DNA from 2 places in the Streptomyces sp. S6 genome. Region 1 is predicted to be linked to the other one. Evidence: riboswitches for the same ligand, from Rfam matches in the RefSeq annotation. Region 1 holds a riboswitch; the other holds the start of a gene.
What was found. Region 1 has a riboswitch for ZMP and ZTP ahead of ACVNF4_RS10405 (glycine hydroxymethyltransferase). Riboswitches for the same ligand answer to the same signal wherever they lie in the genome.
Positions count from the first base shown of each region.

Region 2: linked by a shared signal. The riboswitch ahead of ACVNF4_RS11890 (bifunctional 5,10-methylenetetrahydrofolate dehydrogenase/5,10-methenyltetrahydrofolate cyclohydrolase) and the one ahead of ACVNF4_RS10405 (glycine hydroxymethyltransferase) in region 1 are both predicted to bind ZMP and ZTP.

Region 1 covers NZ_JBTYMC010000053.1:8,623-27,084, forward strand. Annotated here, with positions in the region: gene ACVNF4_RS10345 (TetR/AcrR family transcriptional regulator C-terminal domain-containing protein) at 1-224, shown strand, start outside; gene dacB (D-alanyl-D-alanine carboxypeptidase/D-alanyl-D-alanine endopeptidase) at 249-1,586, opposite strand; gene ACVNF4_RS10355 (alpha/beta hydrolase) at 1,889-3,397, opposite strand; gene ACVNF4_RS10360 (antibiotic biosynthesis monooxygenase family protein) at 3,713-4,036, opposite strand; gene ACVNF4_RS10365 (3-oxoacyl-ACP synthase III family protein) at 4,102-5,127, opposite strand; gene ACVNF4_RS10370 (class I adenylate-forming enzyme family protein) at 5,578-6,942, shown strand; gene ACVNF4_RS10375 (acyl-CoA dehydrogenase family protein) at 6,918-8,495, opposite strand; gene ACVNF4_RS10380 (ACP S-malonyltransferase) at 8,506-9,495, opposite strand; gene ACVNF4_RS10385 (FAD-binding protein) at 9,712-11,076, shown strand; gene ACVNF4_RS10390 (decaprenylphospho-beta-D-erythro-pentofuranosid-2-ulose 2-reductase) at 11,129-11,884, shown strand; gene ACVNF4_RS10395 (2'-5' RNA ligase family protein) at 11,887-12,462, opposite strand; gene trpS (tryptophan--tRNA ligase) at 12,630-13,643, opposite strand; gene ACVNF4_RS10405 (glycine hydroxymethyltransferase) at 14,350-15,795, opposite strand; ZMP/ZTP riboswitch at 15,833-15,920, opposite strand; gene ACVNF4_RS10410 (hypothetical protein) at 15,925-16,113, opposite strand; gene ACVNF4_RS10415 (glutathionylspermidine synthase family protein) at 16,192-17,373, opposite strand; gene ACVNF4_RS10420 (hypothetical protein) at 17,382-17,738, opposite strand; gene ACVNF4_RS10425 (DMT family protein) at 17,865-18,462, shown strand, end outside.
Region 2 covers NZ_JBTYMC010000064.1:6,733-10,732, reverse strand. Annotated here, with positions in the region: gene ACVNF4_RS11910 (type III PLP-dependent enzyme) at 1-644, shown strand, start outside; gene ACVNF4_RS11905 (hypothetical protein) at 707-1,012, opposite strand; gene ACVNF4_RS11900 (nuclear transport factor 2 family protein) at 1,180-1,554, shown strand; gene ACVNF4_RS11895 (hypothetical protein) at 1,558-1,935, opposite strand; ZMP/ZTP riboswitch at 1,987-2,070, shown strand; gene ACVNF4_RS11890 (bifunctional 5,10-methylenetetrahydrofolate dehydrogenase/5,10-methenyltetrahydrofolate cyclohydrolase) at 2,103-2,936, shown strand; gene ACVNF4_RS11885 (glycosyltransferase) at 3,023-4,000, shown strand, end outside.

The DNA of each region.
Region 1 (18,462 bases):
CCGCCTGGCTCAGCACGGTCGCCCGCTCCGGCGACACGGAGACCGAGTTCGTCGCCCGCCTGATGCCGGCGGCGCAGCAGGCGGCGGCCGGCTACACGCACCTCGCCGACGGCTACCACGCGCAGCAGGGGCAAGGTCCAGCCGAGGCCCGGGAGGCGAAGTTCCGGTACGGGCTCGACGTCGTCCTGGACGGCCTGGCGCTCAGGCTGCCGGACGCGGTGTGACCCCGCCCGGCTACCCCGACTCCCTTACGCCCAGCACCCGTTGACGGTCGCCGCCAACCCGTCCAGCGCGTCCTTCGTGTCCGCCGGCGCCGCCGTCGAGTTGTTCTCGACGAACGAGAACACCTTCCACCGCCCGTCCTTCGCCTGCGTGAACCCGCTGAGCGCGATCGCCCCGGTGAGCGTCCCGGTCTTGGCCATCACCTTGCCGACGGCGCACGAGGAGTCGGCCGTGTCGAAGCGCCCCCACTCGGGACCGAGCGTCGCACCGGCCTCGCCCGCGACGGGCAGCCCGTCCTTGATGTACCCGAGGACGTCGCGGTAGCGCGGGTCGGTCGTGAGGTCGAGGATCTGCGCGAGGGTCTGCGCCGGGATCCGGTTCGCCCGGGACAGCCCGCTGCCGTCGTGGATCTCGTAGTTGTCCAGCGAGACGCCGTACCGCTCGCTCAGCACGTCGCGGACGACGGCCGTGCCGTCCTCGAACGTGGCCTGGCGGCCCGCGCCGAGCGCGGTCATGCGCAGCAGGGTCTCGGCGATGTTGTTGTCGCTGACCTTCAGCATGTGCTCGACGATCGAGGACAGCGTCCCCGAGGTGTGCACGGCGACGGGTGCGTCCGAGTAGCCCGCCGTGGCGTGCGCGACGGCGCCGTCGACCGTCACACCCTGCGCGGCGAGCTGCTTCGCGAAGACCTGGCCCGCGTCGAGGGAGGTGTCGGTCACGCCGTGGCCGTCCACGACGAGCGCACGGACCGGGGCGATGTTGTCGGGGTAGTAACCGGCGTTCCAGCCGGTGGCGAGCGAGGGCTCGGGGAAGAGGCTGTCGTCGACACGGACCTTGACGGTGGTCAGGCCCGCCGCCTTCAGCCCGGCGACGGCCGTCTTCGCCAGCTCCTGGAGGTCGGCCGTCGTCAGCGTGCGGTCACCGCCGCCGACGAGGGTGAGCGTGCCGTCGCCGTAGACGACCTTCGTGGTGAAGCGGTGATCGGGGCCGAGGACCGTCAGCGCGGCGACCGACGTGCCGAGCTTGGTGTTGGACGCGGGCATCAGGGCCGTCGCCGCGTCGTGGCCCCAGATCCGGCTGTCGGACTCGGAGTCGACGACGACACCGCTGAACGTCGTGCCGAGCCGGACGTCGTTGACGCGCACGTCGAGGTTGGCCGCGATCTGCTGCTCGGCCGCGTCGAGTTCCGTCACGCCGGCCCCGGCCGCGTCGGCCTTCCCGGCGGCGAACGCCGACTGCCCGGCCAGGATCGTCCCGGCGACCGGCGCCACGGCCATGGCCAACAGGGCCCGGCGGACGGCCGGGTGTATCGGGCGGGGCTTGCGGTGGCGCCCGTGGGCGCTGGGGAGGGGGGAAGTCGGCATGGGGGTCCTCGGGGCGGTGGTGGGGGAAGGGGCCTGGCCGAAAACTAGCAGTCGAACTCCCTTGTACCTTCAAGCAGGAGTGAAGGAAAGGTGAAGGCGTCGTAAGGCGGTGCGGTGCGGCGCGGGCCCGTGAACGGGTATAGTGGATCTCACGCCGAAGGGCCCAACTCGGGCCGGACGACGATGCGTTGGTGGTCCAAGGAAAGATGCCCCGCTTCCTGCGGGGAGATGCAAGTGCAAGGCTTGCCCGGCGCTCGAATGAAGAAGGCCCCGCTTCTCGGGAAGCGGGGCCTTCGGTCATTTCAGGCCCGGCACGTCACGTCCCCGGCCGGCAGGCGCCCGCTCGCCAGATAGGCGCGGACCCCGTCGTCGGCGCAGGAGTTGCCGTACACCCCGAACACCGCGTGCTGCGCCGGTCCGTCCAGCGTGATCAGCCGCGACGACGGCCAGTTGCGGTGCTGGGCGAGGGCGCCCGCGTACGTGGTGCGCGGATCGCCGGTGGCGTTGACGAGGAGCGCCGGGAAGTCGTCCCGGACCTTCGTCGGGGCCTCGCGCGGGGCGTCCCAGAAGGCGCAGGGGCCGATGTTCCGGGTGACCGGCGCGAGCAGCGGCTCGCTCCGTCGACTGCGTTCGATGTCCCGCCGGTACTCCTCGGGATCGTGTGACGCGGCCACATCGCCGCACAGGATCGCGGACTGCACGCTGCCGTACGACGACTCCTCGCCGGTCAGCGTGAACCTGAGCGTCTCCGCCAGCGTGGGGTTCGGCTCGACCGGCGTGCCCTGTGCGGCGTGCCTCAAATCCCTTACGGAGGACGCCAGTTCACCGTACGCCCGGTCGTTGTCCTGGGAGAGGCCGTTCACCAGGACGACGGGTACGAGGCGTTCGTCGACCCGGTAGGCACCCACAGTGAGCGGCTTCCGTGTCGCCGCCGCCTGGATGCGGTCCACCGTCTTCAGGACGGCGGCGCGGGTGGCGCCCAGCCCGTACGCCGCGTGCCGTTTCGCCGTCCAGGCCGCCCAGTCGTCCAGCGCGGCCCGGTTCGCGGACTCGGTCTGCCGCAGGAGGCGCGGGGAGTAGGCGGCGGGGTCGATGACGCCGTCCAGGACCATGCGCTCGACCCGGTCGGGGAACATCGTCGCGAACACCTCGCCCAGGTAACTCCCGTACGAGTAGCCCAGATAGGAGACCTTCCGCTCACCGAGCGCCGCCCGGATCACATCCATGTCGCGCGCGGTGTTGCGGGTCGTCGCGAACGGCAGGACGTCCCCGGCGTTCCGCCGGCACCGCTCGGCGAGGTCCCGCGCGAAGGACGCCGCCCGCTCGAACCGGCTCCCGGCGCCCCAAAGAGACGTCCCCGTCGGCCACTTGCAGTCCAGCGGCGTACTGCGGCCCACGAAACGGGGATCCACCCCGACGACGTCGTACCGCCCCGCGACCTCCTTCAGCGCGCCGTGGATCCAGGGCGGATCCCCGATCGTCGCCCCGCCGGGACCACCGCCGTTGAGGAGCAGCGGACCCACGCGGTGCGCTGTGTCGGTCGCCCGGATACGCGATATCGCGACGCCGATCGTCCGGCCGCCGGGGTTCGCGTAGTCCAACGGCACGGTCACCTCAGCACACTTGGCGCCCGCCTTCTCCAACTCCTTCCCGGTGCTGTCGTCCGGCCCCGTCACACAGTTCTTCCAGTCGAGCCGCTGCTCGTGGAAGCGGGCCAGCGGGTCGGCGGCCGTCGCGGTCGGGGCGGTCAGGGGGAGTGCGGCGAGAGCGAGAACTCCGCAGAGGGCGAGGCGTTTCGAGAGTGCTTTCACACAACGACACGCTAGGGAGACCGAGTTGCCGGGACACTCCGACAGGCCCGCCGGTCCGCCGGGGGGTCAACCCCCTTGCGGCCACTGCCCGGAGGCGGTAACACGACGACGAGACGCGCGTCGCCCTGCACACCCTGCTGGAACGCCACCCCACCTCTCCGTCGTCGACCACGGCGGGGACACCCGCGACGAACTCGGCGGCGCTGAAGACGGCCGAGTCGCTCCCCGTCCAGCCCTGAGACACGAGCCGGCCGACCCCCGATATGCGGGCCGGAGGCACCCGGAAGCACCCCCGGCCCGCCACCTCAAGACCCCTTACTCGCCCTTCGGCCCCGCCTGCTGCACGACCTCGAACGACCACAGCTCCGAAGCGGAGGACGCCGGCTTCGGGCGCTCGCCCTCGGCCCCGCCCTGGTGCGCCTGCTTCATCGGGCCCTCCATCCACGCCTGGAAGGCCGCCTCGTCGCGCCAGCGCGTGTAGACGAGGTAGGTGTCGGTGCCCTCGACCGGGCGGAGGAGTTCGAACCACTCGAAGCCGTCGGAGTTCTCGACGGCGTGGGCGCGGGAGGCGAACCGCTTCTCCAGGGTCTCGCGCTGCTCGGCGGGGACGGTCAGTACGTTGATCTTGACTACGCTCATGCCCCCATCCTGCACGCCGCCGTCGAAGAAGCCGGACACCGGCCCCCTGATCGCGGCGAGTCCGGTCAGCGCGGCTGGAGCCGGTTCGCGGCCGGGGCGACCCGTACGGCAGGGGCGCCCGTCCAGCGCAGCAGCGTCGTCCCCCAGGTGACCCCGCCGCCGAACGCGATGAGCACGACCAGGTCGCCGTCGCGCAGCCGCCCCTCGGACGCCGCTTTCGCCAGTGCGTAGGGGATGTTCGCGGCGCCGATGTTCCCCACCTCGTCGCCCACCACGACAAGTTGACGATCCGTCACCCCCATGTCGCGGGCGGCCCGTTGGAGCAGGACGGGGTTCGGCTGGTGGGTGACGACGAGGGCGACGTCGTCCAGTGTCACCCGGGCCTGGGCCAGCGCGTGGGCGAGCATGCGCGGGAAGACGTCCAGGATGAAATCGCGAACTCCCTTGCCGTTCATGGTGATCCGCTGGCCGTCGGCACCCACCGGGACCCGGCTGCCGCCCGCCGCGATCATCGCGTGGTCCGCGAACCGGCCGTCCGAACCGAGCGTGAACGCACCGAAGCCGTGCCCCTCGGCGACCGGGCCGAGGAGGGTGGCCGCCGCGCCGTCCCCGAACAGGGAGGCGGTGGCCCGGTCGGCGGGGTCCACGAACTTCGAGTACGCCTCGACGCCGACCACCGCCGCACACCGCGCCGACCTGTCCACGGCCAGCCAGTCCCGCGCCACCCGGGCCCCGAACAGCCAGCCCGAACACGCCGCCGTCACATCCAGCGCCACCGCGTGCCGCGCCCCCGTCAGCGCCTGCACCCGGCACGCTGTCGCGGGCCCCAGCTCGTCCGGCGTCGAGGTCGCCACCACGATCAGATCCAGCTGCTCGGCCTCCCAACGGGCTGCGGCCAGCGCCGGCTTGAGGGCCGAGGCCGCCAGATCCGAGGCCGCCTCCTCCGGCGCCGCCACATGCCGGGCCAGCACCCCCGTCCGGCCGGCGATCCACTCCGCCGACACTCCGGCCGCCGGCGCGACCTCGTCGTTGGTCCGCCGCCGCACCGGCAGATAGGAACCGGCGCCGACGACGCCTATCGGTATGTTCATGACGCAGCCTTCCGCACAGAGGGGACCGGAGCAGGCGGACGCCGCGCGGCCCGCGCCGGTCGAGGAGGGACAGGGAACCGGCGTTCGACGGCCGCCCGGCGCCGCCCTCTCGTTCTCGCACAGCACCACGACGACGGGCGAGGCACACGCGAAGCAGTACGGCTCGCACCGCGCCCCGCGCGAGCCGGGGGCGCACCGCGCGGCACGGCGGAGGGCCGCCGTCCGTCCGTGCGCGCCGCAATGCCGACCATGCGTCCTTTACAGGCGGCGGACAGGTGGTTTGACTGAGGGAGGCCACCATCTGGTGACCAGGGCATGACACCCCGTAGCCGTGGTGCGTGCCGCTCCGGCTCTCCCCCCACCTCGCCGCTTCGCCGCCTCTCCTCCTGCCCCGCACCTTGCGTACGACTGCTGCTTTCTCACCAAGCCGACCACGAAAGGCAGTTGACGTTGAGCACCCTCACGCCCGTCCCGCCCGAGGAACAGGTGGCCGACTACCTCAGCACCCGCGTCGACACCGACACCGGACAGCCGGTGCGTCGGCGGGCACTCGCGGACGTGCGGGAGGCGTTCGCGAGTGCCGCACTGCCACCCGGCAGCCCGGTCCTCGTCGCCGTCCCCGACCCGCACACCCAGCTCACCGCCTTCCTCGCCGCCCACTACGCGGGCCTCGTCCCCGTCCTGCTGCCGCGCAACTGCCCCGAGCACCGGCGCCGCATCGTCGCGGACGCGCTCGGCGCCGCCGCCCTCGCGACCTCCGCCCCCGACCTCGTCGTCCGCCGTATCGCCACCGCCCACCCCCGCTCTTACGAACCGGGGCAGGCGATCGTCATGACCTCCGCGACCTCCGGCACCGCCGGGGGCTGTCTGCACCGGGTCGCCGCCCTGTTCGACAACGCGCGCCGGCACGCGGAGGCGATCGGGCTGCGCGGCGCCGACACCGTGTGGCTCAACCTGCCGCTGCACTACTCCTTCGCGCTCGTCGCCCAGGCCCTCGCCGGGGTCGTCACCGGCGCCCGGCTCGTCCTCAGCGGACCCCCGTTCGTGCCCGGCACCTACCGGGAGGGGCTCAGCCGGCACGGCGTGACGGTCTCCTCCCTCTCCCCGTCCCTCGTCCGCTCGTTCCTCGACGACACCCACGAACTCCCGTCCTGTCTCAGGGTGTTGACCGTCGGCGGGGACTCCCTGGAGGCCACCCACGTCAAGGAACTCCTCGCCCGGCACCGGGGCGGCGAGCTGTACCTCACCTACGGGCTCACCGAGGCCGGCCCCCGCGTCTCCACCCTCGCCGCCCACCGCGCACCCCCCGAGCGGTACACCTCCGTCGGCCTCCCGCTGCCCGGCGTCGAGGTCGCCGTGCGCGGCGAACGCCTCAAGGGCGAACTCCTCGTGACGACACCCAGCGCGATGGTCCGGCGCGTCGGGTACGGCGCGGCCGGGCGGCGCGGACTCGTCGCGGCGGACACCGTCGCCACCGGGGACGTGTTCCGCGTCGACGACAGCGGGCACCTCTTCTTCTGCGGCCGGATCGCCGACTTCGTCGTCATCAACGGCGACCGGGTCTCCCTGCGTTGGGTGCGGGAGCTGGTGGGCGCGCTGCCCGGGGTGCTGCACGTGCGGACCGAGATCGTCCGGTCCGCCGCCGGGCGCGGGGGGATCGGGCGGCAGCGGTACCGGCTGCACGTCACCGCCCGGGGGGCCGGCCAGACCGTCCGCGACCAGGTGACCCGGCGGCTCAAGGAGGTGCTGCTGCGGGTCGAGTTCCCCTGTGACGTGGTCGTACGGGAGCCTCAGGCGGGCGAGTTCGCGAAGTGATCCCACAGGGCTCGGGCGTAGTGCGGGGCGCCGAGCGGAGGAGCGGCGTCCCCGTCGAACTGTGCGGTCAGGTCCGGGAGTTGGGGAGCGAGTTCGGCGCACAGGGCGTCGATCGCCTTCGGGAGGGCGCGTACGTCGTCGGGGGTGAGGACGCCGGTCGCGACGAGGCGGCCGGCGGCGCGGTCGGCCTGGAGGAGGCCGAAGAAGGTGCCGAGAGAGTGCTCGGCGAGAGTGTCGGCCAACAGGGCCGCCGCCGTCGCCTCGCCGAGCTCCTTGAGGCGGACCGGATCGTCGGGGGAGGTCTCGGCCGCGAGCCTCGCCTCGTGCGCGCGGGCCACCCTCGGCCACCAGCTCGGGTCGGTCAACTGTCCCGGTACGGACGGGACGTCGCGGTCCACGCCGAGCGCTGCCCGCCCCGTGTCCAGAAAGATCAGCGCGTTGTCCCCGCCCGCCACGGTGAACGCCTGCGCCGCGCCGAGATACCCCTCCAGCAGATTGACGTCCAGGAACCCCGCGAGCCCGCAGTGCCGCCGGCACACCTCGACGACCCGTGCCGCCTCCTGAGTCGACACCGCCTTCAGCAGCGCCAGCGACGCGTCCACGGCCACCCACGGAGACACCGCCGCCTGCGACGCGGGCCCCTCCGACGCCTTCGTCCGCCACGCCGCGAGCGCCGCGTCCGCCGCGCACGAGAGCGCGTACGCGCCGGACAGCGCCCCCAACAGGGCCCGCTGGTGGGTGGGTTGAGCCAGCAGCGGCGCCCCCGACGGCGTCGGACGACGCTCCGCGAACCGGAGTGCGGAGACGGCCGCCCGCCCGGCCATCGCCGCCATCACGGACGGCACCGTCGCCCACAGGGCCTGCCCGACCGACATGGTCCGGCGCAGCCGGGCGCCGGGTGGGCCCGAGGGGTCGGTGAACTGCCCCGCCGCGTCGACCCATGCCCCGTCGGACAGCCAACGCCCGTACGGCACCCGGCAGTTCCGGAACCGGATCAGCCCGTACGCCAGCGGCAGCGCGCTCGCCGTGAGCGGCGCCGAGAACTCCACACCCGGCGTGGCCCGCTCGCCGTCCGTGAGGTCCACGAGGAACGCGAACGTCCCCCGGTCCACGCCCCCGACCACCGTCCGCGCGATGACCGCACCGAACGCGGGCACCTCGTCGGGCCGCACGCCGGAGAACTTCGCGGCGTCCGCGTCGGGCGTGTCGATCACGAACTCCCTTGTGCCCGGATCGAATTCGGCGGTCGTGCGGGCCCCGAGGTGACTGCCCGCCCGCCCGACCTCCGTCACCAGGAACACCCCCTTCGCGGCCCCTCGCTCCAGCGCCTCACGGGCCGGTGTGAGGCAGGCGTCGTCCCGCGCCCCGAAGGAGACGACCGCGTTGAGGCAGAGCACGTAGTGGTTGGCCAGCGCCAGGTGCAGCGCGGGCCGCCGCACCGCCGCCCTCGCCTGGACGTCCGCCAACCGGCCGATGTCGGCCAGGAGTTGCCCGGCGTCCCCGAGAACAGCCGCACAGCGCAGCAGAGCTGACGTGATATCACCACCCTCCACCGGCAGAGGCTCACCGCCCATTCGGCACCCCCGCCGCCCAGGCGAACCCGCCCATCGTCAACGGCGCCACCGCCGTCACGTCCCGCCCCGCGAACAACTCCCGTGCGCTGCGCGTCAACGCGCTCCCCGTACCGGCCTCCAGCACCACCGCCGGACCACCGCGCACCGCCTGCCGCAGCACCCCCGGCAACCGGGCCGGCCGGGTCAGCCCGTACGACAGGACCTCCCGCACGTCGTCGCCCTGCCGGTACGCCCGGCCCAACAGCGAGGAGTACACCGGCAGTCGGGCGGCGTCGACCCGCACGTCCCGGATGCTCTCGACGAACCGCCGTGCGTCGTCCTCCAGTTCGGGGTGATGGCACAGGAACGGCAGCCGGAGCCGGACGACCGGCAGGGCGAGCCCGAGGAGGAGCTGCTCGGCGAGGCCGACGGTGTCGGACGGGCCGGTGAGGACGACCCGGCGGTCGTCGTTGACGCAGGCCAGCACGAGGCCGGGGAGGTGCAGGGCGGCCAGCAGCCGGTACGCCTCGGCCTCCGGGCCGTCGTCCGCCGCCGGGGGCTCCACCAGGAGCATCCCGCCGGGGTGGCCCCTCAGCGCGCGGGCCACCAGGCAGGCGATCCGGGTGCCGTCCGCGACGTCCAGCACCCCCGCCGCCACGCAGGCCGCGATGTCGCCGAAGCTCATCCCGACCACCCGGTCCGGGGCGAACCCCGAACGGCACAGCGCCCGGTGCACGGCCACCGAACACGCGAACAGCGCGTACTGCGGCGTCCCCACCGGCCCGTCCGCCAGCTCCCGGGAACTTCTCAACTCCCCGCTCAGCAGCCGCGAGACGACCGGCCCCACCCCGAACTCCCGCGCCACCGGGTCGCCTTCGGCGGCGACCTCCTGCAACGCCTCCTCCACGACGTCCTGCGCGTCCAGCACCCCCACCAGCGGCGCCAGCGAGAAGTCCCCCTGCCCCGCGAACGCATGGACCACCAACCGATCGTTCCCCACGGCGACTCCCGAACTCGGCCGACCCGGCTGCCCTCACTCGCCCCCACGCAAGCACACGCCGTCCGCACGACGGCAGAGCGCGCGGCGGCACAGGGGAGCGACGCGGGCGCGCACACCGGGGGTGGAGACCCATTTATCACCCATTTCGGGGAGTGGATTTGATGTTGACGAGGTTTCAGGACTAAACGCCCGCAAAGGGGCGCTACGGTCGCCGACATGCCTGCCGAGACCGCTTCCGTCACCGGAGTTTCCGTCACCGGATGGGGCCGCACCGCTCCCTCCACGGCCCGCCTGATCCGCCCAGGGACGTACGAGGAGGCCGTCGCGGCCGTCCGGGGCTGCGGGGCCCGGGGAGGGATCCCCCGGGGCCTGGGACGGGCGTACGGGGACGCGGCGCAGAACGCGGGCGGCGCCGTCTGGGACATGACCGGCCTCGACAAGGTGCACGCGATCGACGCCTCCGAGGGGATCGTCCTGTGCGACGCGGGCGTCTCCCTGCACCGCCTGATGGAGGTCCTGCTCCCGTTGGGCTGGTTCGTGCCGGTCACCCCGGGGACCCGGTACGTCACCGTCGGGGGCGCGATCGGCGCCGACATCCACGGCAAGAACCACCACGCGTCCGGCTCCTTCGCCCGGCACGTCCCCTCGTTCGAGCTCCTCACCGCCGACGGCACGGTCCGCACCGTCCGCCAGGGCACCCCCCTGTTCGACGCGACCGCCGGGGGCATGGGCCTGACCGGCGTGATCCTCACCGCGCGCGTGCGCCTGCTGCCCGTCGAGACGTCCCTGATGGCCGTCGACACGGAACGCGCCGCCGACCTCGACGACCTGATGGCCAAGCTGACGGAGAGCGACCGGCACCACCGGTACTCCGTCGCCTGGATCGACCTCCTCGCGCGCGGGACGTCCACCGGCCGAGCCGTCCTCACGCGCGGCGACCACGCACCCCTGGACGCCCTCTCCGCACGCGCGCGCACGCACCCCCTCGCGTTTCGCCCCCCGACGCTCCCCGCCGCTCCCGCCTTCCTCCCCGGCGGCCTGCTGACCCGCACGACCGTCGGCGCCTTCAACGAGCTCTGGTACCGGCGGGCCCCCCGCACGCGTGCCGGTGAACTCCAGCGGATCTCCACGTTCTTCCACCCCCTGGACGGCGTTCCGCACTGGAACCGGATCTACGGGCGGGCCGGGTTCGTGCAGTACCAGTTCGTCGTCGGGCACGGGCAGGAGGAGGCGCTGCGGCGGATCGTCCGGCGGATCTCCGAGCGGCGCTGCCCGTCGTTCCTCGCGGTCCTCAAGCGGTTCGGGGACGGCGACCCCGGGTGGCTGTCCTTCCCCCGCCCCGGCTGGACCCTCGCGCTCGACATCCCCGCCGCCCTGCCCGGCCTCGCGGGCTTCCTGGACGAGCTGGACGACGAGGTCGCCGGCGCGGGCGGGCGCGTGTACCTCGCCAAGGACTCCCGGCTGCGGCCGGAGCTGCTGGCGGCGATGTACGCGCGCGTGGACGATTTCCGCGAACTGCGCGCCCAGCTCGACCCGCGCGGGGTGTTCGTGTCCGACCTCGCGCGCCGACTGTCCCTCTAAAAATGAGACTCAGTTAAAAACAAGTCACGGTGAAATCTGAAACGGAGTCACGGTGAAAGACGCCTTCGGCCTCCCCCAGTCCCTCCTGATCCTCGGCGGCACCTCCGAGATCGCCCTCGCCACCGCCCGCCGCCTCATCGCCCGCCGCACCCGCACGGTATGGCTCGCCGGCCGCCCCTCCCCCGCGCTGGAGAACGCCGCCACCGGACTGCGAAAGCTCGGCGCGGACGTCCGTACGGTCGCCTTCGACGCGCTCGACGCCGAGTCCCACGAGACGGCGCTCGGGAAGGTCTTCGCGGAGGGGGACATCGACGTCGTCCTCCTCGCGTTCGGCGTCCTCGGGGACCAGGCGCAGGACGAGCGCGAGCCCCTCGCCGCCGCGCGCGTGGCGCAGACGAACTACACCGGGGCCGTCTCCTCCGGCCTCGTCGCCGCCCGCGCGCTCCAGACGCAGGGCCACGGGTCGCTCGTCGTGCTCTCCTCCGTCGCCGGGGAACGCGCCCGGCGCGCGAACTTCATCTACGGCTCCAGCAAGGCCGGCCTCGACGCGTTCGCCCAGGGCCTCGGCGACGCCCTCCACGGCACCGGCGTGCACGTCATGGTCGTCCGCCCCGGGTTCGTGCGGACGAAGATGACGGCGGGCCTCCCGGAGGCGCCCCTCGCCACCACGCCCGAGGCGGTCGCGACGGCCATCGAGGTGGGCCTGCGGCGGCGGGCGGAGACGGTGTGGGTGCCGGGGGTGCTGCGGGTGGTGATGTCGGCGCTGCGGCATGTGCCGCGGGGGGTGTTCCGGAGGCTGCCGGTGTAGGTCTACAGGCTGGGGACCGAGTCCACCGGCGCCGACGCCTGCGGCGGGACCGTCGCGGTGCCGAACGGGTACTCCCGCAGGGTCCGCCAGACACCGTCGGGGCCCTGCGCGTAGAGGGAGAAGCCCGTGCAGGACCACTCGGCCTCGTAGCCGGACAGCTCCTCGAACGCGCGGTCCATCGCGGGGTCGTCGATGCCGTGGGCGACCGTCACGTGCGGGTGGTACGGGAACTGGAGTTCGCGGGCGACCGGCCCGGACGCGTCACGGACCTGGTGCTGGAGGCGGGCGCACTCCTCGACACCCTCGACGACCCGGACGTAGACCACCGGGGAGAGCGGGCGGAACGTGCCGGTCCCGGACAGGCGCATCGGGAACGGGCGGCCCGCGCGGGCGACGTCCGTCAGGTACGCCTGGACCGCCGGGAGCGCGTCACCGTCGACCTCCGTCGGCGGCACCAGAGTGACGTGCGTGGGGATGCCGTGCGCGGCGGCGTCGCCGAAGCTCGCGCGCAGCTCCTGGAGCAGGCTGCCGTGAGGCTCCGGGACCGCGATCGACACGCCGATCGTTACGGTCCCCACGTCGTCTCCTGTCGTCTGGTTGTGCTGCCGGTGTCCGTGCCGTCCGGCTATCGACTGTACGGCCACGGCCCGCGTACGGGCAGGCGTGGCCGGAGTGATGTGCAGCGCTCTTGACCGGCGGACGCCGGTGACGGTCCTGTGCGCGCGGGCGCTCAGCGCTTCGCGGGTCAGTGCTTCGCGGGGAGGAAACCCACCCGGTCGTAGGTGGCGGCGAGGGTCTCGGCGGCCACGGAACGCGCCTTCTCCGCGCCCTTCGCGAGGATCGCGTCCAGCGTCTCCGGGTCGTCCAGGTACTGCTGCGTGCGCTCCCTGAAGGGGGTCACGAAATCTACGACGATGTCCGCGAGGTCCGTCTTGAGAGCGCCGTACATCTTGCCCTCGTACTCCGCCTCCAGCTCGGCGATGCTCTTGCCGGTCAGCGTCGAGTGGATGGTGAGCAGGTTGCTGACGCCGGGCTTGTTCACGGTGTCGAAGCGGACGACCGTCTCCGTGTCGGTGACGGCGCTCTTGACCTTCTTCGCGGTCGCCTTCGGCTCGTCGAGGAGGTTGATGAGACCCTTCGGCGTGGACGCCGACTTGCTCATCTTGACCGCCGGGTCCTGAAGGTCGTAGATCTTCGCCGTCTCCTTCAGGATGTACGGCTTCGGAATCGTGAACGTCTCCCCGAACCGGCCGTTGAACCGCTCCGCGAGGTCACGCGTCAGCTCGATGTGCTGCCGCTGGTCCTCACCGACCGGCACCTCGTTCGCCTGGTACAGCAGGATGTCCGCGACCTGGAGGATCGGGTACGTGAACAGTCCGACACTCGCGCTCTCCGCGCCCTGCCGCGCCGACTTGTCCTTGAACTGCGTCATCCTCGACGCCTCGCCGAACCCCGTCAGGCAGTTCATCACCCACGCGAGCTGCGCGTGCTCCGGGACGTGGCTCTGCACGAACAGCGTGCAGCGTTCCGGGTCCAGCCCCGCCGCGAGCAGCTGCGCCACCGCGAGCCGAGTGTTCGACCGCAACTCCGCCGGGTCCTGCGGGATCGTGATCGCGTGCAGGTCTACGACCATGTAGAACGCGTCGTGCGACTCCTGGAGCGCCACCCACTGACGGACGGCACCCAGGTAGTTGCCCAGGTGGAACGAGCCGGCGGTGGGCTGGATGCCGGAGAGTACGCGGGGGCGAGCAGAGGCCATGGGGTCATTGTCTCAGGTCTTGGGGGGCGGTTGGGAACGGGTGGGGTTGGGGGGCCGGCGTTGAGGGGTTTGGTTTTTTGTGGGCGTTGGTTGTCGGGCTGGCGCGCGGGGCTGTGACATTGGCTCTCTCGCCTACGGGGCGCCCAAGTCGGTGTCGAGGACACGACCGTGCTCAGCCCTTCGGGCCTCCGCGCGCCCGCGCCCTCGACACCGACGCGCCCCTTCGGCTCCTTCGCGGCCGGTGGCCGGAGAGGGTGGCTGAGTTGGTGGGCACTCAACCGGCGTTCGTGGAGATTGGGCGCGCGGTGCTGGAAGAAGGCCCGGCGTTCGGGGATGCGGGCGCGCGGTGCTGGAAGAGGGCCCGGCGTTCGGGGGTGCGAGTGCGCGGTGTTGGAGGAGGGCCCGGTGTTTGAGGGTGCGGGCGCGCGACGATGGCGGCGCAGCCGCCTCCTTAGGGGCGCGGGGAACTGCGCGAACAACCACAACAAGCCCGCAGCCGCCCACCCACCAAAACCACCCGAGCCAGTGGGCGCATACCCGGCGCCGAGGAAGCCTGAACACGAGTACGCGGCCATGGCGGCGCAGCCGCCTCCTTAGGGGCGCGGGGAACTGCGCGAACAACCACAACGAACCCGCAGCCGCCCACCCACCAAAACCACCCGACCCAGTGGGCACTCACCCAGCGTCGGGTGGTCTTGTGGCCGGCTCAGCCGAGGTCGATCTCCGGGTACAGGGGGAAGCCCTGGACCAGATCCGTCGCTCGCTGGGCGATTTCCTGGGACACCTTCTCGTCCAGGACGTGGGCCGCCTTCGAAGGCGCCCCCGACTTCGTCGTCCCCGCCTCCGTCGCCGTCAGGACTCGGTCGATCAGGCCCGCCACCTCGTCCATCTCGCCCACGCCCAGACCACGCGTCGTCAGTGCCGGGGTACCGATGCGGATGCCGGACGTGTACCAGGCGCCGTTGGGGTCGGCGGGGATGGCGTTGCGGTTGGTGACGATGCCGGAGTCGAGGAGGGCCGACTCCGCCTGGCGGCCGGTGAGACCGTAGGACGTGGCGACGTCGATGAGGTTGAGGTGGTTGTCCGTGCCGCCGGTCACCAGGGTGGCACCCCTCCGCATCAGGCCCTCGGCCAGCGCGCGGGAGTTGTCGACGATGCGCTGGGCGTAGTCCTGGAAGGAGGGCCGGCGGGCCTCGGCCAGGGCGACGGCCTTGGCGGCCATGACGTGGGGCAGCGGGCCGCCGAGGACCATCGGGCAACCCCGGTCGACCTGGTCCTTGAGGGAGTCGTCGCACAGGACCATGCCGCCGCGCGGGCCGCGCAGGGACTTGTGGGTCGTGGTCGTGACGATCTGGGCGTGCGGGACGGGGTCGAAGTCGCCGGTGAGAACCTTGCCCGCGACGAGGCCCGCGAAGTGCGCCATGTCGACCATGAGGGTCGCGCCGACCTCGTCCGCGATCTCCCGCATGAGGCGGAAGTTCACGAGGCGCGGGTACGCGGAGTACCCGGCGACGAGGATGAGCGGCTTGAACTCGCGGGCCTGGGCGCGCAGGGCGTCGTAGTCGATGAGGCCGGTCGCCGGGTCGGTGCCGTAGGAGCGCTGGTGGAACATCTTGCCGGAGATGTTGGGGCGGAAGCCGTGGGTGAGGTGGCCGCCCGCGTCCAGGGACATGCCGAGCATCCGCTGGTTGCCGAAGGCCTGCCGCAGCTCGGCCCAGTCCGCCTCGGAGAGGTCGTTGATCTGGCGGACGCCGGTCTTCTCCAGGAACGGCGCCTCGACGCGGTCCGCGAGGACGGCCCAGAAGGCGACGAGGTTCGCGTCGATCCCGGAGTGCGGCTGGACGTACGCGTGCCGGGCGCCGAACAGCTCGCGGGCGTGCTCGGCGGCGAGCGACTCGACGGTGTCGACGTTGCGGCACCCGGCGTAGAAGCGGCGGCCGACCGTGCCCTCGGCGTACTTGTCGCTGAACCAGTTCCCCATGGCCAGGAGGGTCGCCGGGGAGGCGTAGTTCTCGGACGCGATCAGCTTGAGCATCTCGCGCTGGTCGTGGACCTCCTGGCCGATCGCGTCGGCCACGCGCGGCTCCACCGCGCGGATGACGTCGAGGGCCGCGCGGAACGCGGTGGACTGGGTGGAGAGGGGCTCGGACATGAGACCTCCGGACGTAGGGCTACGGCGTTCGGTGTTCAGGTTCGGCCCAGGCGCACGGCACTGGTGATTCCGGGCCGCTCCCCGATGGTCCGTCCCATCCCAGCGCGCCAGTCACGGCCCTCGGCCAGCCTACCCGGTGGCCTCGATCCGCCAGTGGCCCACTTCGCGGTGAACAGAGTCATAGATGGCGGACCCGTCGCCGGGTTTCAGGTCGTAGTGGTGGAGGTTTCCGCCCCAGTAGCGCAGGGCCCGGCCGAGTTCTTCGGCTGGGCGTTCGGGGTCGACGGTCACTTCGAGCACGAATTTCGCGGTCGTCATGGCTTCTATGGTTTCACTGACCTACCCTGTGAGACTTTTCGGCGAACGTTCCTGGTCGATCGCCGAAAAGTCTCAAACTCACCGGATGACGTGCGGCACGAACCTCGCGTACTCGTCCGTCACCAGCCCCGCCGACTCCCGCATCCCGAGCCCCGCCGCCTCCCCCTCGACGGTCCACGCCCCCAGCACGACGTGGTTCCCGTCGAAGGCGGGCAGGGGGGCCAGTTGCTGATAGCAGCAGGGTTCGTCGCGGACGACGACGGCGGCGCCGGCCGGGTGGACGACGACCCCGGCGCCCTCGCGGCCCAGGAGCGGCTTGGAGACGTACCCGGCGTCGGCCAGTTCGCGGGGGCCGTCGAGGAAGGCGGGGAGGAGGTTGGGGTGGCCGGGATACAGCTCCCAGAGGATCGCCAGCAGCGCCTTGTTGCTGAGGAGCATCTTCCAGGCGGGCTCGATCCACAGGGTGGTGCCGGTGCCGCCGCCGTTGTCGAGGGTGTCGAGGACGTGCTCGCCGAAGCGGTCGGTGGTGAGCCACTCCCAGGGGTAGAGCTTGAAGCAGCTGCGGATGAACCTGAGTTTGTTGTCGACGAACCTGCCGGAGAGGCGGTCGAAGCCGATGTCCTCGACGGGGATCCAGTCCGTGTCGATCCCCGCCTGTTCCGCCGTCTCCTTGAGGTAGGCGACGGTCATCAGGTCCTCGCCGAGTTCGTCGGCGGTGGAGTGCGCGAAGTACAGGGGGCTGCCGGGCGGCAGCAGAGCGCCCTGTCTCTTCCAGGCGGCGACGAGGCGTTCGTGGAGGGAGTTCCACTGGTCGGCGCCGGGGAAGCGGTCCTCCATCCAGAACCACTGGGGGGACGCCGCCTCGACCAGCGAGGTGGGGGTGTCGGCGTTGTACTCCAGCAGCTTCGCCGGGCCGGTGCCGTCGTAGCGCAGGTCGAACCGGCCGTAGAGGGAAGGGAGTTCGGCGCGGCGGTGCCAGGACTCGGTGACGGCGGCCACGGTCCGGGGGTCGGTGATGCCGAGGTCGGTGAAGCGGTGCGCGCGGACGATGTGGTCGGCCGCCGCGAGGCACATGCGGTGCAGGTCCTCGACGGTCTCCTCCAGGGTCTCGACCTCGTCGAGGGTGAAGGAGTAGTAGGCGCTCTCGTCCCAGTAGGGGCGCAGTTCGCCGTCCGCGTGCCGGGAGAGGGGGTAGATCAGCCCCTGCTCCTCCACGGTCCGCTGCCAGTGGGGGCGGGGTTCGATGGTGTGGCGTATCACGGCGCGGCTCAGCCGCCGGAGCTGCCGTGGCCGCCGTCGCTGCCGCCGAACCCGCCCCGGTCGACGCCGCTGCCGCCGCTCGTGCTCGAACTCCCCGACCCCGAACGGGAGTTGCTGAAGGAGCCGTCCTTCACCCACGAGCCGTTCTTCGTGCCGCCGTGGTACCAGGACGACACCGTGGTGCTCTTGGACGACTTGCAGTTCCGGTCGGAGACGATCTTGTAGCCCTTCGCCGCGTTGTAGCTGTTGCGGTCGACGCAGCGTTTGTCCGCGTCGGAGGAGCAGGCGGTGAGGGCCACCGCGAGGATGCCGACGCCGCCGAGGACGACCGTGCCCGAGCGAAGCCTTCTGGGTGTGTCCGCCATGTCCATGTCTCCCCGTGTCGCTTTTTAGGTCATGCGTTCGGTCACCAGCCTAGAGATCGGTGAGAGTCCGTGTACGGCAGCCCCCGGCACCGCCCCCTCCCCTACAGTCCGTTTGTGATGTTCGGCATGGTGTGTGCGCTGGCGGCGGCGGTCTGTTTCGGTACGGCGACGGTGTGGCAGGCGGTGGCCACGAGGGAAGCGGCGGCCGGCGGGCCGGGCGGCGGGGAGGCCGCGCTGCTGCTGCGGGCCGTCCGGCAGTGGCGGTACGTCGCGGGGCTCGGCCTCGACGGGCTGGGGTTCGTGTTCCAGGTGCTCGCGCTCAGGTCGGTGCCGATCTACGCGGTCGGCGCGGCGCTCGCGGCGAGCCTCGCGGTGACGGCGGTGGTGGCGGCGCGGATGCTGCGGGTGCGGCTGAGCCGGACGGAGTGGACGGCCGTCGCGGTGGTGTGCGCGGGGCTCGCGATGCTGGGGCTGGCCTCCGGCGAGGAGGGCACGCGGCACGGGTCGGACGCGTTGAGGTGGACGGTGCTCGGTGCCGCCGTCTGCATTCTGCTGCTCGGGTTCTGCGGTGGGCGGCTGCCGGAGCGGGGGCGGGCGCTCACGCTGGGGCTCGGCGCCGGGTTCGGGTTCGGGGTGGTGGAGGTGGGGGTGCGGCTGATCGACTCGCTGCGGCCGGTGCCGCTGCTGGGCAACCCGGCGTCGTACCCGGTGCTGGTGGGTGGGG
Region 2 (4,000 bases), on a different contig from region 1:
GGACGTACGGGAACCTCGAACTCCTCGGCATCCACGCCCACTTGGCGAGCGGACTCGACGCTCCGGCACAGGTCGCCGTCGCGCGGGCCGTCGTCGAGTGGGCCACCGGGCTCGGGGTGCCGCTGGCCGAGGTCAACGTGGGGGGCGGAATGGCCGTCGACTACGGCGATCCCGAGCGGCGGTTCGACTGGGCGGCGTACGGGCAGGGGCTGGCTCACCTCACCGACGCGCATCCGGAGTTGACGCTGCGCATCGAGCCTGGGCGGGCACTCACCGCCTACTGCGGGTGGTACGTCACCGAGGTGCTGGACGTGAAGCGCAGCCACGGCGAGGACTTCGCGGTCGTGCGCGGCGGCACACACCACATGCGGACCCCTGCGACCAAGGGCCACGACCAGCCGTGCGTGGTCCTGCCGGTCGACAAGTGGGAACACCCGTGGCCGCGCGCCCGCACCGAGAGCGAACTCGTCACGCTGGCCGGGCAGTTGTGCACGCCCAAGGATCAACTGGCCCGGGGTGTCCCGGCGCCCGGCCTGCGGGCCGGGGATCGGGTGGCGTTCTCGATGGCGGGGGCGTACGCGTGGAACATCTCCCACCACGATTTCCTGATGCATCCACGGCCGGGGTTCCGGTTCCTGCGCTAGAGGTCACGGCATGAGGAAGGGCCGCCCGGCCGGGCGGCCCTTGTGCCATTGTCCAGGCGCGTTCAGCCCTCGATGGCCGGCAGCAGCCCCGTGACGGGGGCGGCGAGGTCGGTGAGCTGGTGCAGCTGGCCGAGCTCGTTGGGGATGCCGCCGAGCTTCTTCACCTCGCTGACCTGGCTGGACACGCGGGGCATCTTGTCCTGGTGCTCGGCGGGGATGTCGCTGACGGCGAGGTCGTCGAGCAGGGCGATCGGGTTGACCTTGCCGTCGGCCGGGACGGCGTCCGCGGCGCTCGCCATCGGGGCGGCGAGACCGGCGACCCCGGCGGCGAGAGCGGCGGCGGCAAGCATGCGTCGAGTGGAGATCATGCCCTCAGGAACGCGCCGGGCACCCGGCCGGTAACGGGTGGTGAGCGGCGCTCACTCGACAGGCTGAGCGCTTGCCGGGACCGGGACGGCGGAGGACGCTCGTAGGAGTGGGGGCCCTACGGCCCGTCCCCGTCTCGGCCCGCGGCCCTCCCCAGGAGGTCATCACCATGGGCACCGCGACCACCTTCGACACCGAGACCCTCCGCAGGGGAATCGAGGAGTCCTCCGACTCCGCCGGCCTGCTGTCCCTGTACGCCGACGACGCCGAGATCCACGTCATCGACCGCAACACCCAGCCCAGCCACCCCCTCGTCCTGCACGGCCGCGCCGAGATCGCCCGGATGCTCGACGACGTCTACAGCAGGGACATGACCCACAAACTGGAACACTGCGTCGTCCAGGGCGACGAACTCGCCTACACGGAGTCCTGCCGCTACGCCGACGGCACCCGCGTCCTCGCCGAGTCCGCCGTGTCCCTGCGGGACGGCAAGATCGTGCGGCAGACGATGATCCAGGCGTGGGACGAAGAGCCGCAGGGCTGACCCTCAAAAACCCCAGCCCCCACGCCACCCCTGGTCGTGGACCGCCCGCAGCCAGGGCCGCCGCACGGCCGGGTGACGGGCGAGGCGGCGCCGGAACACCCGCTGGTCCGGCCGCAGCGGCACGCGGTACGGACGGTCCGGCGTCGGATGGTCCCGCCACACCCCCTCGGGCAACCCCCCGGACGCCGGCACCGGCAGCACGTCCCGGTCGGGAGGCATGAACGCCAGATACAGCCACACCGAGGCATCCAACCGTCGGCCGCGACCAGAAGGTGGACCAGCACCGCCTGCCACCTGTTGCCCCGCATGCACCGGCAGCGCCACTTCCTCCACCGGCACCGTGAGTTCGGCGCCACATCCGCCGCAGACAAGAACATCCATCGCCGGTGATCCTTCACTCCCCGCGTCACCCGGGTCACCTGGTTTACCCTGTCCCCGGGCCGTGACTGGCGCTGAGGTGGGTCACCACCGGGGAGCGGCCCGGCTGAACTCCTGCCGCGCGCCTGGGCGACGACCACTGAAGTCGACCGCTCAAGGAGCGTGCACCGATGGCCCAGCTGATGGACGGCACCGCCCCGGCCGCCCGCATCGTCGAGAACGCGGCGAAGCGCGCGGCCCAACTCCCCACCCCGCCCTGCCTGGCGACCGTCCTCGTCGGCGAGGACCCGGCGTCGGTGACGTACGTCCGGATGAAGCGCAACCGGTGCCGCAAGGCGGGCATCGAGTCCCGTCACGTCGCACTCCCCGCGCGGACGACGACCGCCGAACTCGTCGCGAGGCTCACGGAGTTGTCGGCGGACCCCGGGGTGCACGGCATCCTCCTCCAGCACCCGATGGGCGAACACGTCGACGAGCGGGCGGCGTTCGAGGCGATCGCCCCGGAGAAGGACGTCGACGGCGTCACCTTCGCGTCGTTCGCGGCGATGAGTTTCGGCCTGCCGGGGTTCGTGTCGTGCACGCCGGGAGGGATCGTGCGGCTGCTGGACGAGTACGGGGTGGACCCGGCGGGGAAGCGGGCGGTGGTCGTCGGCCGGAGCGCGATCCTGGGCAAGCCGGTCGGGATGATGCTGCTGGCCCGGGACGCGACGGTCACGTACTGCCACTCGCGGACGAGGGAGCTGTCCCGGGTCGTGCGGGAGGCGGACATCGTCGTCGCCGCCGTCGGGCGACCCCGGCTGATCGGCGGGGACGCGGTCAAGCCCGGGGCTGTGGTGATCGACGCCGGGTACAACGCGGGGAACGTCGGGGACGTCGACTTCGAGGCGGTGCGGGAGCGGGCCTCGCTGATCACGCCGGTGCCGGGCGGGGTCGGTCCGATGACCATCGCGACGCTGCTGGAGCAGACGGTGGAGGCCGCCGCCCGGCAGCAAGGGGTGAAGTGACCCGGCTCACCGGGTGAACTGGCGCTTTCCGGTAGGTCGTTCTCGGGGCTCCCGCCGCCATACTGTCGATCGTGCGAGTCGCGATCATGACAGCGGGTTCCCGGGGTGACGTGGCCCCCTTCACCGGAGTCGGGCACGCCCTGGCGGGCGCCGGGCACGAGGTCACCCTGGTGACCCACGCCCGCTTCGAGCCCCTCGTCGCGGGGTCCGGGGTGGCCTTCCACGCCCTCCCCGTGGACCCCCGCGCCGAGCTGGAGTCCGCCCGCGGTCGGGCCCTGCACCGCAGCACCAGCGGCCTCGGCAAACTGGCTCGCGTGGTGGGTCTGGCGCGTTCCCTGGTCGCCGAGATGGCGGACGACGTCGTCGAGGCGGCCCGCGAGAGCGATGCGCTGCTGCTGTCGGCGTCCGTGTCCCCGCTGGGCCACGCCGTCGCGGACGCCCTGGGCCTCCCGGCGCTGGATCTCCCCCTCCAACCCCTGGCCGCCACCCGCCACTTCGCGCCTCCGATGCTCGCCGCGGGCTCCCTGGGACCGCACCTCAACCTGCTCCTCGGCCACGTGGTCGACCGCTCCGTCGACCACGTCTTCGCCCCCGCCCTCCCGGCAGTCCGCGCCCGCCTCGGCGTCCCCCGTCCTCCGCGCCGCCTGCGCCGGCCCCGCCGCCCGATGCTGCACGGCTTCAGCCCCCTCGTCGTCCCCCGCCCCACCGACTGGCGCCCCGGCCTCGACGTCACCGGCTACTGGTGGCCCTACGACACCTCGGCCGAACTCCCCGCGCGTCTCAAGGAGTTCCTCGACGCCGGGCCCCCTCCCGTCTTCATCGGCCTGGGCAGCGCGACGGTCCCCGACCCGGCGGGCCTGAGCGCCGAGATCGCCCGGGCGCTGCGCCTGGCGGGGCTGCGCGGCGTCGTCCAGCGGGGCTGGGCGGATCTCGCGGTGGAGGGCGACGGCCTCCTCACCGTCGACGACGTACCGCACTCCCTCCTCTTCCCCCGCATGGCGGCGGTCGTCCACCACTGCGGCGCCGGGACGACCGCGGCCGGCATCCGCGCGGGTGTGCCGTCG